4 regions of the Burkholderia sp. BCC1999 genome follow, and region 3 is predicted to be linked to each of the others. Evidence: riboswitches for the same ligand, from Rfam matches in the RefSeq annotation. Region 3 holds a riboswitch; each other region holds the start of a gene.
The links. A riboswitch is a leader RNA that binds a small molecule or an ion and turns the genes downstream of it on or off. The one in region 3 is predicted to bind cobalamin.

Region 1 (4,206 bases), on a different contig from region 3:
AGTGCGGAGAGGCGGAGAGGCGAGCAGCGAATCTTCCACGACAAGCGGCCGGCGCATACCGGCCACCCGTCGCAACGCGCATCAAGCCATTGACCGGAACAACCAGTAGAGCCCGCCGGCAAGCACGATCGACGCCGGCAGCGTCAGCACCCACGCGAGCACGAGGCTGCGCACCGTGCCCCATTGCAGCCCCGACCCGTTCGCCGCCATCGTGCCCGCGACACCCGACGACAGCACGTGCGTCGTCGACACCGGCAGCCCGTACACGTCGGCGGCGCCGATCGTCAGCATCGCGACGAGTTCGGCCGATGCGCCCTGTCCATACGTCAGATGCTGCTTGCCGATTTTCTCGCCGACGGTCACGACGATCCGTTTCCAGCCGACCATCGTACCGAGGCCCAGCGCGATCGCGACGGCAACCTTCACCCACGTCGGAATGAATTTGGTCGCGTGGTCGAGCTGCTTGCGATAGTTGTCGATCGCGAGCTTGTCGTCGGCGGCGAACGCGGGCTGGCCCGACTTCTCGATCAGGCGGATTGCTTCGGACACCAGATACATCGTGTTGCGCACGTTGTCGACGTCACGCTGCGGCACGGCTGCCATCGAGCCCGACGCGCCGACCGCGGTCGCGAGCGACGTCGACAGCTGCTGCACGGCCGGCAGCACGGCGGGCGTCAGTTCACGACGCTGCACGTAGTGTTCGACGTCGGCGCGCGGGTTCGCGGACGGCGCGACGCCGTTCGTATACTTCCCGAATGTCGCGGCGGCCTGGGTCGCGACCGCCACGAACGTCTGCGATTCGGCCGGCGTGACGGCCTTGTTCAGTGCATACGCAGTCGGTACCGTGCCGATCAGGATCAGCATGATGAGGCCCATCCCTTTCTGCCCGTCGTTCGACCCGTGCGCGAACGACACGCCCGTGCAGGTCAGGATCAGCAGGCAGCGAATCCAGAACGGCGGCGGCTGATCCTTCGGCGGCTCCTTGTACAGCTCCGGGATCCGCACGAGCGTCTTCAGCACGAGCAGCAGCAGCGCTGCGCACAGAAAGCCGACGATCGGCGAGAACAGCAGCGACTTGCCGACACCGAGCGCCTGGCCCCAGTCGACGCCGCTCGTACCCGACGGCCCGTGCATCAGCTGGTTCATCAGCCCGACGCCGATGATCGACCCGATCAGCGTATGCGAACTCGACGACGGCAACCCGAAATACCAGGTCGCGAGGTTCCACACGATTGCGGCGATCAGCAGTGCGAACACCATCGCGAAACCCGCGCCGCTGCCGACCTGCAGGATCAGCTCGACCGGCAACAACTGCAGGATCCCGAATGCGACGGCGCCGCTCGAGACCATCACGCCCAGGAAGTTCCACATGCCGGACCAGATCACCGCGACGTTGGGCGTCAGCGAGTGCGTGTAGATCACGGTGGCGACCGCGTTCGCGGTGTCATGGAAGCCGTTGACGAATTCGAAGCCGAGCGCGATCAGCAGCGCGGCGCCGAGCAGCAGGTACGGGAACAGCTTCCCTTCGCGGACCGGCGACAGATCGTCGATCAGGTGCGTGGCGATATAGATCGCACCGAGCGCGAGCACCAGCAGGAAGACGGCATAGCCGACCTGTCTGGTGCGTTCGACGGAGCCCGAGTTGTTCGGTGCGGACGAAGCAGGTTGATTCATGACGGCATCTCGTAAGGGAACCGCGTCCGATCCTATCTGCGGCCAGCAGTCAGTTTGATGACAGTCGGGATCACGAACGGTGTGTCTTACAGCGATGTAAGGTGTGCTTGCGGCGAGACGCGTCGGCTCGTATCGCGATTCACATCGTGACCGCGACGCGGAAGGGGCTCACGCGTGAGTGTCGCGCCGATCGTCGTCCCCGCTCAACGTCCAGCCATGTGGCGACGCAACGAACGTCGTGCAGGACAGCGGCGGGACGTCGATGCGGGTTGCTGCCTTCGAATCCATCCGCAGCACGTGTGCGACGGCCGCGCGGACGATTGGCGCATGTGTGACTGCGACGATGTCGCGGTCGTGCTGCAGCGCGTTCAACCATGTGCCGACGCGGCGCATGGTTGCTTCGAACGATTCACCGCTGTGCGGCGACGCCGACGGATTTCCGATCCACGCACCCAGTTCGTCCGGCAAGTCGCGAGCGAGGTCGTGCAAGCGCTGGCCTCGCCAGTTGCCGTAATCGATGTCGCGCAGCGCGTCGTCGATGTCGACATCAAGGCCGAGCGCATCGGCGGTCTGCCGCGCGCAGCAAGCAGGGCTGCATAGCACGAGCACGCCGGCGGTACCCGCCCACCGGTCGCGTAGCGCTGCGGCTTCGGCGAGCCCGTGTGTATCGAGCGGATCGTCGTCGGGAAACGTGCCGGTACGCATCGCCCGGGTCGATGCGTGTGCGATCAGGCGTAGCGAGGCATGCAGGGTCATGTCGGTTTTCGGGGGGGCCGGAGCGGGACGCGATCGCCTTTGCGCGATCACTTCAATACACGAACGTTCGCGCGTACAATTCGCCCGATACGAAACGCGGAAGCCGGTGCAATTCCGGCGCGGTCGCGCCACTGTAACCGGGGAATCCATGATCCCGGAAGCCAGACCTGCCTTCGTACCCATCCAACATTTGTCGGGGCGCGATTCCCCTGAGGTGCATCCATGAGCGAAGCAGTGCTGAAGCCGGCAGTCGTGCCGGCACCCATCCCCGTCCGTGAACTGTTGCCGTGGGCCGTATTCGTCGGCCTGATCCTGTTGCTCGCCCTCTATTTCGTCGGCGCGGAACAAGGCGCGACGTCGCTCGTGCCGGGCATGTACGTCCACGAATTCGTCCACGACGGCCGCCATCTGCTCGGCTTTCCCTGCCACTGACGCGGAGGTCATGATGGTCGGAAAGCTGCTCATGCGCGGGATGCTCGCAGGCATCGCCGCAGGCCTCCTCACGTTCGGTTTCGCCAGAGTCGTCGGTGAACCGCAAGTCGATCAGGCGATCTCCTTCGAAGAAAAAGCCGACGCCGCCAAAGGCGACGCACCGGAGCCCGAGCTGGTCAGCCGCCACACGCAGGCCGGCCTCGGGCTGCTGACGGGCGTCGTGACCTACGGCGCGGCATTCGGCGGGCTGTTCTCGCTGGTCTTCGCGTTTGCCTACGGGCGGGGCAGCCGCCTTCCGGCCCGTCCGCTGGCCGCGTGGCTCGCGCTGGCGGCGTTCGTCGCGCTCGTGATCGTGCCGAACCTCAAGTACCCGGCCAATCCGCCGTCGGTCGGCGATCCCGACACGATCGGCTATCGCACGGGCCTGTTTTTCCTGATGATCGCGATCTCGGTCGCGACGATGGTGTTCTCGGTCAGCGTGCGCCGCCATTTGCTGGCGAAGCTCGGCCAGTGGAACGCGTCGATCGTCGCCGGGCTCGTGTTTGTCGCGATCATCGCGGCCGTGCAGATCGGGCTGCCGTCGGTCAGCGAGCTGCCGGCCGATTTCCCGGCCGCCGTGCTGTGGAAGTTCCGCGTCGCGGCGATCGGCATGCAGGTGATCATGTGGACGACGATCGGCCTGCTGTTCGGCGCGTGGGTCGAGCGCAGCGAACGCGTCGGCGTGCGCGCCGCGTAACGCACAGCGCAACGGAGCGGAGCGCGCCTAGCGCAGGATGCGCGGCGCGCTCCACGTCGATTCGCGCGCGAGCGCGACGAACGCGGCCAGATAGTCGATCGATGCCTCCGCTTCGCGAATGCCGAGGAAGATCTGCTTCGAGATCCCCTTCTTGCCGAGCTTGACCGGCACGACCGGCATCCGGTCCGCGTACTCGTCGGCCAGCCATCTCGGCAGCGCGGCCACGCCGCGTTCGCTCGCCACCATCTGCAGCATGATGTCGGTGGTCTCGATCGATTTGTGCCGCCTCGGCACGATGCCGGCCGGCGTCAGGAACTGGTTGTAGATGTCGAGCCGGTCGGTCTCGACCGGGTACGTGATGAGGATCTCGTCGGTCAGTTGCTCGGGCGTCACGTAGTCGGCGTTCGCGAACCGGTGCGAGTCGGCGACCACCAGCACCTGCTCGTAGTCGAACACGGGATCGAAGCGCAGGCCCGGCTTGTTCAGCGGATCGGGCGTCACGAGTACATCGATGTCATGGCCGAACAGCGCGCCGATACCGCCGAACTGGAAGCGCTGCTTCACGTCCACGTCGACGTCGGGCCAGCGCGACAGGTACGGCGACACGA
Region 2 (4,206 bases), on a different contig from region 3:
CACGCGCATGTCGGCGAGTTCGTCGTGTTCGCGCAGTGCGGCGAGCGGCACGAGCGGCGACTTTTTCACGTAGCGCACGTCGACGAGCAGCCAGCGCGGCGCTTCCTGCGTCGATTTCGGGTCGTAATAGGGGCTTGCCGGATCGAACTGCGTGGGATCGGGGTAGGGCGTCGACGATACTTCGGCGAGGCCCGCGATGCCCGGCTCGGGGCAGCTCGAGTGATAGAACAGCACGCCGTCGCCGATCTTCATCGTGTCGCGCATGAAATTGCGCGCCTGATAGTTGCGCACGCCGGTCCACGGCAGCGAGCGCTGCGGTGCGTTGGCGAGATCGTCGATGCTCGCTTCGTCCGGTTCGGACTTCATCAGCCAGTATTGCATGGATCGTGATCGACGCAGAAAGAGGCTGCTACAAAAGAAAACGGCACCGGGACGTGCCCGATGCCGTTGGATAGGTCCCCGCCTTGGCCGCTAGGCCGGCATCCTGAACCTGGGGTTCAGAATTGGTCGCAGTTAGCAGCACTTCGGGTACATCAGACAGAGTGACGCGCGCGCCCGTGCTACAAATTTCCGCAACCGTGCACATGGCATTGGTTCAAGGAATATATGACCTTGGCGAACCAGGCAGGGAAGCTGACTGAACTGTGATTCGATGCGCCAATTTGACCACCGTTGACCGCCGAGATCAAGGGGAATCGACGTATCGATTAAAACGTTACTGCGTCTCGTGCTGTGCGAGCACCGCGCCGAGCTGTTCGTTCATCTGGTGCATTGTACGACGGATTTCCTCCGCCGGAAATGCTTCACCGTGCCGCACGCTCGTTTGCAGCCGCAGCAATTCCGATGCGAGCGACAGCGCCGCCATCACCGCAATGCGATCGGTGCCGCGTACCGAGCTGTTCGAGCGGATTTTCGACATTTCGGCGTCGACACGCGCGACTGCCTCGAGCAGCGCCGCTTCGGTCTCGGCCGAACAGGCCAACCGATAGGGCTGGCCGAGAATCGAGACTTCGATCTGCTTGGTGCTCATGCATGTTCTCCGTGGCTGGCCGCGTCATCGCCATCCGTACGCGCCTGCGCATCCAGCAGGTCGAGCTGGTTGTCGGCTTGCTCCGCGCTTTTCGAGCGCGGCAGCTTTTCGAGAATCGCGTTCAGTTTCACCTGGGCGTCGTCGATCTTTGCCGACAGCGTGTCACGCTCGGCCGCGAGTGCATTGCGTTCGTCGCGAAGTTCCGCGAGTTCCGCGCGGACCGTGTCCGCTTCCGCGCGCAATTGCGCGACCTGCTCCTCGAGCGCGAGCCGTTCCGCGTGATAGCGCTTGTTCAGCGAAATCAGACGGCCAATATTTTGAGATAAGGTTTCGAGTTCGTTGAGCATTTGCTGCGTCCTCTAAAGACCCAGCATTTTAGCGCGGAATAACGCGCAATCCGACATCTGTATCGTTTCCAGTCGTAACACCCCTGCTTCTTGCCGTGAATCGGTGCTTCCCGTACGTGTCCTGACGCTTCCTTGACGCTCGCGCGACCGGCTCCTAAACTGGCGCCGCCTCGGTGCTCGCGCGTGGCACGCGCGGTTAAACGGGAAGCAGGGCGTGCGCTTCGAGAGCGTGCCAACCTGCGCTGCCCCCGCAACGGTAAGCGGCCGCGTCTCCCGACGCAGGCCGGCTCGGGCGCGTTTTGCGTGCAGGTGTCGCACGCGGGCGCGGGCCACTGCGCTTGAAACGCGCGGGAAGGCGAGCCGGACCGCCGCCAGCCCGGATACCGGCCGAGACGGGAAGCCCGCACGGGCTTCGTGACGCGCGGCCTGCGGGGAGGCGGGGCGCGCAATGCTTCACGGAATGTTCTTCGATGCTGACCCCAATCGTCCGCGCGGCGTCCTTGTCACGTCCGGCCGGCAACCTCAAGCGGATGCGCCGCGCGTCATGCGCGCGGCCGTGCACGGCATGAGCGCCGCGCGCGCTGCCGCAATCTGGGCCGCGCTGGCCGCCATGGTCGCGTTGCTGTTCGTCGCATCGCTGTCGATCGGCAGCGTGCCGATGTCGCCGTGGCAGGCACTTGCATCGCTCGTGCCGCATGGCGGCGATGCGCTGTTTGCCGATATCGTCCGCACGCTGCGTCTGCCGCGTGCACTCGCGGGCTTCGCGTGCGGCGCGCTGCTCGCGCTGGCCGGAGCACTGCTGCAGGTGCTGCTGCGCAATCCGCTCGCGGAACCCTACGTGCTCGGCGTGTCCGGCGGCGCGGCCGGCTTCGCGCTCGTCGCGATGATCGCGGGCGGCGCGTGGTGGCTCGTCGACGCATCCGCATTTGCCGGCTCGCTCGTCTCGGTCGCGCTCGTGCTCGGCCTCGCGCGCCGCGAGCTGTGGCGCGGCGATTCGCGCGACGCGTCGCCGCGCCTGCTGCTCACGGGTGTCGTGATCGCGGCAGGGTGGGGCGCACTCGTCACGCTGTTGCTGTCGCTCGCACCCGATGCGAGGCTGCGCGGCATCATCTTCTGGCTCACGGGCGACCTGAACGGCGTGACGACGCCGTGGTTCGCATGGGGCGCGCTGCTGCTGGCCGCCTGCGTCGCGCTGCCGGTCGCGCCGCAACTGAACGTGCTGCTGCGTGGCGACGCGACCGCGCTCGCGCTCGGCGTGCCCGTCGCGCGCCTGCGCGTGCGGATCTATCTCGTCGCGTCGCTGGCCGCCGCGGCTGCGGTGACGACGGCCGGCACGATCGGCTTCGTCGGCCTCGTTGTGCCGCATGCGCTGCGGCTCGCGTTCGGCAACGACCAGCGAATGCTGCTGCCGGCCGCGATGCTCGCGGGCGGCGGCGGCGTGATGGCGGCCGACCTGCTCGCGCGCACCGCGATCGCGCCCGCACAGTTGCCGGTCGGCGTGATGACCGCGTTGATCGGCGTGCCGGTGTTCCTGTGGATGTTGTTGAGGAGACCGATGCGATGACGGATGCCGCACTGCACGCTGGCAGCGACCTGCGCTACGCGGCCGTCGACCTGACGCTGAAGGCCGGCGCGCGCACATTGCTCGACGGGTTCACGCAGGCCTTCCGCCCCGGCGAGATCTGGTGCGTAGCGGGGCCGAACGGCGCGGGCAAGACGACGCTGCTCGCGACGCTCGCGGGGCTGCAGCCGCCGGCCGGCGGACAAGTCGAGATCGACGGCCGGCCGCTTGCCGCGTGGCGCCCGGAACCACTCGCGCAGCGCCGCGCGCTGATGCCGCAGCAACTGCACGACGCGTTCAGCGCGACCGTATTCGACACGGTGCTGCTCAACCGCTTTCCGTATCTCGGTGGCTGGGGCTGGGAGCGCGACGGCGATCGCGCGGCCGCGCACGATGCACTTGCGACGTTCGACCTGACCGCGCTCGCGTCGCGCGACGTGTTGTCGCTGTCGGGCGGCGAGCGGCAGCGGGTCGCGCTGGCCGCGACGCTGTGCCAGGATGCGCCGTTGATGCTGCTCGATGAACCGCTCGCGCATCTCGACCTGCATCACCAGATCGACTGCCTGAGCGCGCTGACCGCATGGCTCGATGCGGGCCCGCGCACGGTGCTGTTCTCGTGCCACGACCTGAACCTCGCGCGGCGTTTCGCGACGCATGCGCTGCTGCTCGACGGGTGCGGTCGCGCGTGGGCCGGCCCCGTGCACGACGTGCTGACGCCCGAACGCGCGAGCGACGCATTCGGCTATCCGCTCGTGCTGATCCGCGAGAACGGCCGCGATGCGCTGTTGCCGGCGTGGCCTGCGCGACAATGAACTTTCCTTTTCCGATTCTTCCGATGCGCGGCGTGTGCCGCGCCCACGACACGGCTTCCCGATGACGACTCCGACCCACTTCCCGCCCGCGATCGCGCCGCTCGACGACGCGCTGCGCATACGCCTGCAGCATGTGATCGACCACAAGACCAAGCCGCCCGGCAGCCTCGGCCAGCTCGAGGCGCTCGCGCTGCAGATCGGCCTGATCCAGCGCACCGAACGGCCGGTCGTGCAGCGCCCGGTGACGATCGTGTTCGCCGGCGATCACGGGATCGCGGCCGAGGGTGTCAGTCCTTATCCGCAGGCGGTGACCGCGCAGATGGTCGCGAACTTCCTGGCCGGCGGTGCGGCGATCAACGCGTTCTCGGGCGTCGCGCAGAGCACGCTGGAGATCGTCGATGCGGGCGTCGCGTCGCCGTTGCCGCTGTCCGACCGGCTGGTGTCGCTGCCGGTCGC
Region 3 (4,206 bases):
GTCGGGCGTCGCGAGCCCTGCAAGCGCGTCGGGCGCGCGGCCCGCGACGAGCTGCAGGCCCGGGACGCCGAGCGCGTCGCGGTTGTGTTCGATGAAGCGCTGCCGTTCCGCATGCGCTTCGATCGCGATCGCCTGGCAGGACGGATGCGCACGCATCCATTCGATGCCGATCGAACCGCTGCCCGCGCCGACGTCCCACAGCAGTTCGCCGGGCGCGGGCGCGAGGCGCCCGAGCGTCATCGCGCGCAGGTCGCGCTTGGTGAGCTGGCCGTCGTGGCGGTAGGCATCGTCGGGCAGGCCGGGCGTGAGCGCGCGACGTGGCGCGTCGGGGCCGGCCTGGCAGTCGAGCGCGACAAGATTGAGCGCGGCCGTTTCCGCAACGCTCCAGTCCTGCGCGAGGCCGTCGAGACGCCGCTCGAGCGGACCGCCCAGATGTTCGAACACGCTGATGCGCGTCGGCCCGAAGCCGCGCGCGGCGAGTTCGGCCGCGACGGCGGCCGGCGTGCGGCCGTCGGCGCTCAGCACGAACAGGCGCCGGCCCGGCAGCAGATGCCGCGCAAGCGTCGCGAGCGGACGGCCGACCAGCGAGACCGCGCCGACGTCCTGCAATGCCCAGCCGAGGCGCGCGGCCGCGAGCGACAGCGACGACGGTGCGGGCAGCACACGCCAGTCATCGGAGGAAAGCTGGCGCGCGAGCGTCGCGCCGACGCCGAACAGCATCGGGTCGCCGCTCGCGAGCACGCAAACGGGCGAGCCGCGCCGCGCGAGCACGCCCGCGAGATCGAACGGCGACGGCCACGCTTCGCGTTCGGCACGCAGCCGTGCGGGCAGCATGTCGAGATGCCGTTTCGCACCGACGACGAGCGTCGCGTCGAGCAGCGCGCGACGTGCGCTGCGCCCAAGCCCCGCGTAACCGTCGTCGCCGATGCCCACTACCGTCAGCCACGCCGTCATGCACCCTTCCCCATCGTTCGATTCCCTGCAATTTATTGCGATGCGCGGCCGTCGTGCTGCCGCGCGTTGATTCGTTGACGCCCGTCGCCACCGCCTGCCCGGACACGCGATGCGGCAGCGATGTCAGCCGTGCGGCGCGCCGCCGAGGTAGTTCAGCAAGGTCAGATACATGCCGGCGATCGATGCGACCAGCAGCCAGCCGAGCAGCAGCCACACGAACGGCCGCACACCGCCTCGCCTGAACAGCCAGGTTCCGCCGGCCACGATCGGCACGACGAGGCCGACGAGCCCGACATTCTTCGGCCACTGCGCGGACGGCGCAAACGGAATCAGCGTGAATGCGAGCAGCATCCATGCGGGGATGCCCAGCAAGGCCAGCGCAATCCCCATGCCGAACAGCTCCGTCCTGCCGAGTTTCATCATTGCGGATCCCGGCGGCTCGCCGGTCGGATGTCGAGCCGCCAATCGTACCATCCGCGCGCGCTCGCGCAGTCCGCCGCAGCCGTGCTGCGACGCGGCTGCAGGGCAAACCCGCCGATGCCGGAGCGTCGTGAAAATCGGGTATCCTACGGCCGTTCGTTCGCCGGTGCCCTTCGGGGCCGAAGAGGGAACACAGGGCGCGCCACGCGCCGCTGTGGCTGCCCCCGCAACTGTAGACAGCGAGCCGATCTCCCCTTCATGCCACTGGTTTCACCGGGAAGGCCGGGAGCCGGCGCCGACCTGTCAGCCAGGAGACCTGCCGGCCAGAAAGTGCGTGCGTGCCAGTCGGCGTCGGGCGGGGTGTACCGATGCGTTGGCCGCGGCGCGACACTGTCCCGGTATCCCGTTGAGTTCCGCCCCCGATTCGATTCCTGCATCGCCCGTCGTGCGCCCGTCGGCTTGCCCGGGGCTCGTGCGCGTGGTCGCGGCCGCCGATGGCGGCCTGTGCCGGATCAAGCTGCCGGGCGGCCGGCTCGATGCACGCCAGGCGCGCGCGATTGCCGCCGCCGCACGTGCGTACGGCTCCGGCGCGATCGACGCGACCAATCGCGCGAATCTCCAGCTGCGCGGCATTCGCGACGGTGCCGCCGACGCGCTGACGCGTGCGTTGCTCGATGCGGGGCTCGGCCCGCGCGCCGAGGCGGCGGCAGGTTCGGCCAACGATACGGCCGCGCTCGCCGCGAGCGACGACGTCCGCAACATCATGCTCAGCCCGCTCGCCGGGCACGATCCCGCCGCGCTCATCGATAGCCACGCACTCGCCATTCCGCTGCTCGACATGCTGGCCAGCGAGCCGCGCCGTGGCGAGCTGTCGCCCAAATTCTCGATCCAGCTCGACGGCGGCGAATCGGTGGTGGAGCTCGACCATCCGCACGACATCTGGCTGGCCGCATGGCGCCGCGCCGACGGCGCGGTACGCATCGCGGCCGGGCTGGCCGGCTGCCCGCCGGTCGTAGATGGCGACCGGCCTGCGTCGGTCGATGTGTCGCCCGATCAGGCGGTCGCGCTGGTCCGCGCACTGCTGCTCGCGTTCCTCGATCTCGCGCCAGCCGATGTCACGCGGATGCGCGCATTGCTGGCAGCGTGCGGCGAACGCGCGTTACTCGAACGCGCGCGGCACTACCTGCCCTTCCCGCTCACGGCCGATCTCGCGCTCGCCGGCTGGCGGCGCACGCGCACCGATCGGGCGCTGCGTTTCGGCATGCGCCCGTCGCTCGATGCGGCGCGCGGCAGCGTCGGTGCGCAATGCGTGCTCGGGCGGCTCGACGCGACGCAGCTGGAACGGCTCGCCGCGCTGGCCGAAGCCGATGGCGACGGCACGCTGTCGATGACGCCGTGGCAAGGCGTGTTTCTGCACGGTGTGCCGAACGAACGCGCCCCGGCCACGCTCGACGCACTCGCGTCGCTCGGCCTCGTGTGCCGGCCGTCGGACCCGCTTGCGACACTCGTCGCCTGTACCGGCAGCGCGGGCTGTGCGAAAGCACGCGCCGACACGAAACACGACGCGCTCGCACTCGCCGCGCGCATCGGCCATCCGGTCGACGTGCACCTGACCGGTTGCGAACGCCATTGCGCGATGCCGCATCCCGCGACGCATACGCTCGTCGCGGTGGCGCCCGCGCATTACGACCTTTACCGGCGCGACGCGGCCGAGGGCCTCGGCGCCCCGCTTGCGCGCCATCTGACGATTGACCAGGCCGCGGCCCGTTTGACGGGCGCGCGGCACAGCCAGGACACCACCGATGCTTGACTACATTCGCGACGGGCAGGAAATCTATCGCCAGTCGTTCGCGACGATCCGCGCCGAGGCCGACCTGTCACAGGTTCCGCCCGACCTCGAGAAACTCGCGGTGCGCGTGATCCATGCATGCGGGATGGTCGACGTCGTCTACGACCTGCGCTTCTCGGCCGGCGCCGGCTCGGCGGGCCGTACGGCGCTCGCGGCCGGCGCGCCGATCCTGTGCGACGCGAGGATGGTCGCCGAAGGCATCACGCGCGCGCGGCTGCCGGCCGACAACCGCGTGATCTGCACACTCGGCGAGCCGGAAGTGCCCGATCTCGCGCGCCATCTCGGCAACACGCGCTCGGCCGCCGCACTCGAATTGTGGCGTCCGCATCTCGCGGGCAGCGTCGTCGTGATCGGCAATGCGCCGACCGCGCTGTTCCACCTGCTCGACATGCTCGACGCCGGCGCGCCGCGCCCCGCGCTGATCCTCGGTTTTCCGGTCGGCTTCATCGGCGCGGCCGAATCGAAGGCGATGCTCGATGCCGACAGCCGTGGCGTGCCGTACGTCGCGCTGCTCGGCCGACGCGGCGGCAGCGCGATGGCTGCCGCCGCGGTCAACGCGCTCGCGACGGAGGTCGAATGACGACCGCACGCGGACGCCTGTTCGGGGTCGGCGTCGGCCCCGGCGATCCTGAACTGATGACGATCAAGGCGCTGCGCGTGCTGCAGGCGGCGCCCGTGGTCGCGTATTTCGTCGCTAAGGGCAAGAAAGGCAATGCGTACGGCATCGTCGAAGCGCACCTGCTCGACGGGCAGACGCAACTGCCGCTCGTCTATCCGGTGACGACCGAAGCACTGCCGCCGCCGCTCTGCTACGAGACGGTGATCGCCGACTTCTACGACACGGCAGCCGAGATCGTCGCCGCACACCTCGACGCGGGGCGCGACGTCGCGGTGATCTGCGAAGGCGACCCGTTCTTCTACGGCTCGTACATGTACCTGCACGACCGCCTCGCGCCGCGCTACGACACCGAGGTGATCCCGGG
Region 4 (4,206 bases), on a different contig from region 3:
GGCCGATGTTGATCGGCGAATACGTCGCCGGGTTGTACGCGATCAGGTTGTTGACGCGCGTGTCGTAGATCGCGGCGGAGAACGTGCCGTACGACGTGTTCGCGTCGAGCGCCGCCTCGACCGACGTGCTGCGTTCCGGGCTGAGGTTCGGATTGCCGTAGCCGGGGTAGTACAGGTCGTTGAAACTCGGCAGGCGGAACGCGTTGCCGTACGACACGCGCGCCGTGTAGACCGGCGTGATCGCCCACGACAGCGCGGCATTGCCCGTGTTCACGCCTTGCCCGGCGATGATCTCGCGACGCCCCGCGAGGAACATCGTGACGCTGCCGAGCGTGGCCGACTGATGCAGCGAGAACGCGGAGTCGTTGCGCGTCGGTATGCCGCCGGGCGCGTCGATCGGCAGGAATGCCTGTTCGCGCGTGAAGTCGTACGCGAGCTTGCTCTCGCCCGACAGCGGCAGGCCGAACAGGTGGAACCCGCGCTCCTGATGGGTCAGGGACGTCGACGTGCTGATGCGCTGTGAATTGATCTGGTCGGTCGGGATGGACGGATCGCTCGCGTAGAGGAACTGGCGATCGTTCGCATAACCGAACGACTGGTCGAACTGCGTATCGGGCGTGATGTCGAGATGGAACGCGAGACCGGTCGTCAGCTGATGATCGAGCTGGCGGTTCGCATAGCCGCTGTTGTCGTAGGACAGGTCGGAGCGGTGATACAGCGCGAACGTCGAGATCGACCAGTTGTCGCGTGCGTAGCCGAGGCGCGCATCGAGATCCTGCGCGTGATACGGATTGCGGCCGTCCTCGTGATATGGCAAGACGGGCCGCGTCGAATCGATGCCGGCCGTGTTGTACGAGTGCAGGCCAAGCGAGTAGGTGAGTCCGCCGAGCGCGGCGAGCGGCCCGGTCGACGGCACCGTACCCGACGTGCGTAGCTGCGTGTCGAACGTCTTGTTCGATCCGCCGCCGAACGACACGGTGGTCTGGTTCGGCTGGTTCGACGAGCGGCGCGTGAACAGTTGCACGACACCGCCCATCGCGTTGGCGCCGAACGACGCGGCGGCCGGCCCCGAAATCACCTCGACACGTTCGAACGCTTCCGTCGGCAGGTCGGCCCACGGCGCGATGCCGGTAGTCGGCGAGCCGATCCGGATGCCGTCGATGAACACGGCGACCTGGCTCGCCGACGAGCCGCGGATGCTGACCGATGCGGAGGAGCCGGGGCCGCCGGTCTGCGAAACGGTCACGCCGGGCAGCATCGCAAGCGCCTGCGTGATGCTCGGCTCGCTCGGCGACAGGCGGTCGAGATCGGTTCGCGTGAGTACCTGGGTCGACGCATAGCGGCCGTCGAACGATTCGGGCAGGCGACGCGTGTCGGTCACGCTGATCGTCGGCAGGTCGACGCTTTCCGCTGGCTGGGCGGGCGGCTGGAGCGCGGTGTCGCCGGCGGCATGGGCGATCGGGACGAGCAGCGCGGAGGCGGCGGACGTGGCGAGCAGGTAACGAATATTCATGAGACAGCGAGAGAAAGCGCGTTGCGCATACGGCGATCGTGAGCGGACGGCGGGCAGGTTGCGCGTGCCGACGGCGTGTCGGTGCGACGCTTCCGGCAGGGAAGCGGATTCGGGAATGAAGGACATCTGACGGATCCTGAGGTCGGTTCGTCCATGCAACGGGCGGCCGCCAGCGGCGGTGCTTGCACATCGGGACACCCCGCCCGGTGCGGCTGCTGGACCTCGGGTCGATGGCAGGTCTCCTGGCTCGCGGGTCGTCATCCGTGCAGGCCTTCCCGGTTTCCCAGTGGCATGCAGTGGCACGAATTCGCCGCTCACAGTTGCGGGGGCAGCCGCAGATTCGAGGCGTTGCCCCTCCTGCGTTCCCTTTTGATCCCATCCCTGGGAACCATCAGCGCGCAAGGGTAATGGCGCGCGCTCGGGCGAGTCAATTGCCGCACCGCGCGGGATGCGAAAAAACGTCATTACCCGGCAATCGCTTTCCGAATCCTTTCCCTTATGCGCCGGTGCCGCGTTTCTTGTCTGAAGAATCGGGGTGGCCGTGCGTCATGCGATCGCGCCTGAACCGGCTCGGCGCGACGCCGTTCCAGCGCACGAACGCGCGCCGGAACGCCTCTTCGCCGCCGAAGCCGAGATACGCGGCCACGCGGGTAATCGGCCAGTCGGTCTCGTGCAGACATCGTCGGGCCGCATCGGCCACGCATTGTTCGCGCAGCACGTGATAGCCGCTTCCTTCCGCCGCCAGCCGCCGCCGCAACGTCGCCTCGCTGACGCCGAGCCACGCGGCCAGCTCCGCAAGCGCCGGCAGCGCCTGTTCGCGCGCGAGCGCCGCATCGAGAAAACCGCGCACCTGCTGCGCCCATGACACGACGGCCGGCGGCGCATCGATCAGACGAAACGGGAAGTCGACGAGAAACGCGTCGAGTTCGCCCGGCTGCCGGATCACGCGGCAATCGAGCCGCGTCGCATCGAACGCGAAGCCATAGGTTTTCCGGCCGACGTCGACCGGCGCGTTGAACAGCCCGAGCAGCGGCACCGCGTCGTCGCGGCGCGGATGGCCGAGCCACACGTCGGTCGGCCGCAGCGGCTGCCCGATCAGCCAGCCGAACAGCTGCAGATAGCAGAACAGCCCGGTCAGGTCGACGAGGCACGTGGCCGGGCTGCGCGTGCGCCGCAGCGAATCCATCCGGAACGTCGCACGCCCGTCGCGTACCGTGAGCGACAGCACGCCGGCGCGCGGCGTCAACATTTCGCAGAAGTCGCGCGCGCAGCGGATCGCGTCGGCGAGCGTCGCGCAGCTCAGCAGGCACCGGCACATCAGGTCGACTTCCTGCTTGCGCATCGGCGGATGGCCGTCGCCGCGTGCGACCTGCGCCTCGAGCCGCTCGATCGCGTCGCGGTACAGCGCGACGAAGCCGCCCGGGGTCGCCGCCGCTTGCGGCGCGTGCGCCGCGTGGTCGGCCGGAGGCGTGCCGCTGCGCGTGAGTTCGTTCAGCAGGCGTGCGCCGAGACCCGGCAGCACGCGTCCGCTCGCCGGCAATACACGCTGTTTCATGAGTCTCCCGTTCTGATCGTTGCGACAGGGGCCGGTGAGCGGGCCGGTAGGGGTTCGCGAGCAGCCCCCACGCAAGAATGCTATCCACGCTGGCCGCCTTCGGCCTCGCTGGAACGGCGTAGGCCGGCCATGCATCCCGACCCGAACGACCACGGACGATACGCGAATGATCCAGATCGTAGACGAAATCACGCTCGCGCCCGAGCGCATTCCCGACGTGCTCGCGCTGCTGCGCGAGCGCTACCTGCCCGGCCATGCGGCGCGCGGACTGACGGCGGCCTGCCGCTGGGTGTCGCCGCCCGTTGCGGCGCCGGGGCAGCCGAGCACCCTGTGGCTGACGTGGCAGGTCGACGATGCGTATGCCTATTACCGGATGCGCGCATTGACCGATGGCGACGTGGTCGCGTTCTGGATGGCCGTCGACGGGCTGTGCGATGCGCGCCGCCGTCACGTGATGACGGACGCCAACGCGCCGCTGCCCGCGCTGACGGAGGTCGACCATGCGGCATGACACGGCACAGGTATTCGTTTCGGCCGATCGCGACGCGGAAGCGATCGAGCACGCATTGCGCGAAGCCGCGCACGCGCTGCCGGGCGCGAAACGCGTGGCGCTCGCGCGCAATCTCGAAGGCTGCTGGGGCGCGGGCGACTACACGCTCGACGTGCTGCGCGATGAACGGTTTGTCGATTCCTCAGCGGAATTCGCCGCACTGGCGCAACTGCCCGGCATCGCGCGCCTCGACGGTGCAGCGTGCCGCGCGATCGGCGGCGGCCTGCGCGAGCCCGCGTTGCGCGACGGCATCTGGCGCACGCTGATGTTGCGTGTGCGCCCGCAGGCAAGCGAAGCACAGGTCGCGTTGCTCGAGCACGAGTTGCTGCGGATGCCCGCGTTCATGCCGGGCATCCGCAACTGGCGCCTGAACCGGATCGAAACACCCGGCGCGTGGACGCACGTGTGGCAACAGGAATTCGCGCAGGTCGGCGATCTGCTCGGCGAATACCTGCTGCATCCGTATCACTGGGGTTGGGTCGACCGCCGGTTCGATGCCGAAAGCCCCGACTGGACGGTCGATACGATCTCGCATGCGTTCTGCCCGCTCGCATCGAGCCTGCTCGCCGACACCGCGGCGTGACACGC

Region 1: another riboswitch for cobalamin. It lies ahead of U5809_RS30625 (CbtB domain-containing protein); the one in region 3 lies ahead of cobG (precorrin-3B synthase).
Region 2: another riboswitch for cobalamin. It lies ahead of U5809_RS07220 (FecCD family ABC transporter permease); the one in region 3 lies ahead of cobG (precorrin-3B synthase).
Region 4: another riboswitch for cobalamin. It lies ahead of U5809_RS04185 (TonB-dependent receptor domain-containing protein); the one in region 3 lies ahead of cobG (precorrin-3B synthase).

Annotation. Positions count from the first base shown of each region.
Region 1 is NZ_CAJPHP010000028.1:97,965-102,170, reverse strand. It holds gene U5809_RS30635 (inorganic phosphate transporter) at 82-1,674, opposite strand; gene U5809_RS30630 (histidine phosphatase family protein) at 1,843-2,430, opposite strand; cobalamin riboswitch at 2,477-2,620, shown strand; gene U5809_RS30625 (CbtB domain-containing protein) at 2,653-2,862, shown strand; gene U5809_RS30620 (CbtA family protein) at 2,876-3,598, shown strand; gene U5809_RS30615 (LysR family transcriptional regulator) at 3,626-4,206, opposite strand, start outside.
Region 2 is NZ_CAJPHP010000004.1:155,166-159,371, forward strand. It holds gene U5809_RS07200 (EVE domain-containing protein) at 1-381, opposite strand, end outside; RNA gene ssrS (6S RNA) at 453-634, opposite strand; gene U5809_RS07210 (cell division protein ZapA) at 716-1,030, opposite strand; gene U5809_RS07215 (ATPase) at 1,027-1,377, opposite strand; cobalamin riboswitch at 1,532-1,784, shown strand; gene U5809_RS07220 (FecCD family ABC transporter permease) at 1,826-2,941, shown strand; gene U5809_RS07225 (ABC transporter ATP-binding protein) at 2,938-3,750, shown strand; gene cobT (nicotinate-nucleotide--dimethylbenzimidazole phosphoribosyltransferase) at 3,812-4,206, shown strand, end outside.
Region 3 is NZ_CAJPHP010000012.1:4,766-8,971, forward strand. It holds gene cbiE (precorrin-6y C5,15-methyltransferase (decarboxylating) subunit CbiE) at 1-954, opposite strand, end outside; gene U5809_RS18600 (hypothetical protein) at 1,078-1,374, opposite strand; cobalamin riboswitch at 1,522-1,713, shown strand; gene cobG (precorrin-3B synthase) at 1,820-3,184, shown strand; gene U5809_RS18610 (precorrin-8X methylmutase) at 3,177-3,803, shown strand; gene U5809_RS18615 (precorrin-2 C(20)-methyltransferase) at 3,800-4,206, shown strand, end outside.
Region 4 is NZ_CAJPHP010000002.1:281,543-285,748, forward strand. It holds gene U5809_RS04185 (TonB-dependent receptor domain-containing protein) at 1-1,513, opposite strand, end outside; cobalamin riboswitch at 1,728-1,921, opposite strand; gene U5809_RS04190 (AraC family transcriptional regulator) at 2,010-3,068, opposite strand; gene U5809_RS04195 (hypothetical protein) at 3,235-3,579, shown strand; gene U5809_RS04200 (Dabb family protein) at 3,569-4,201, shown strand.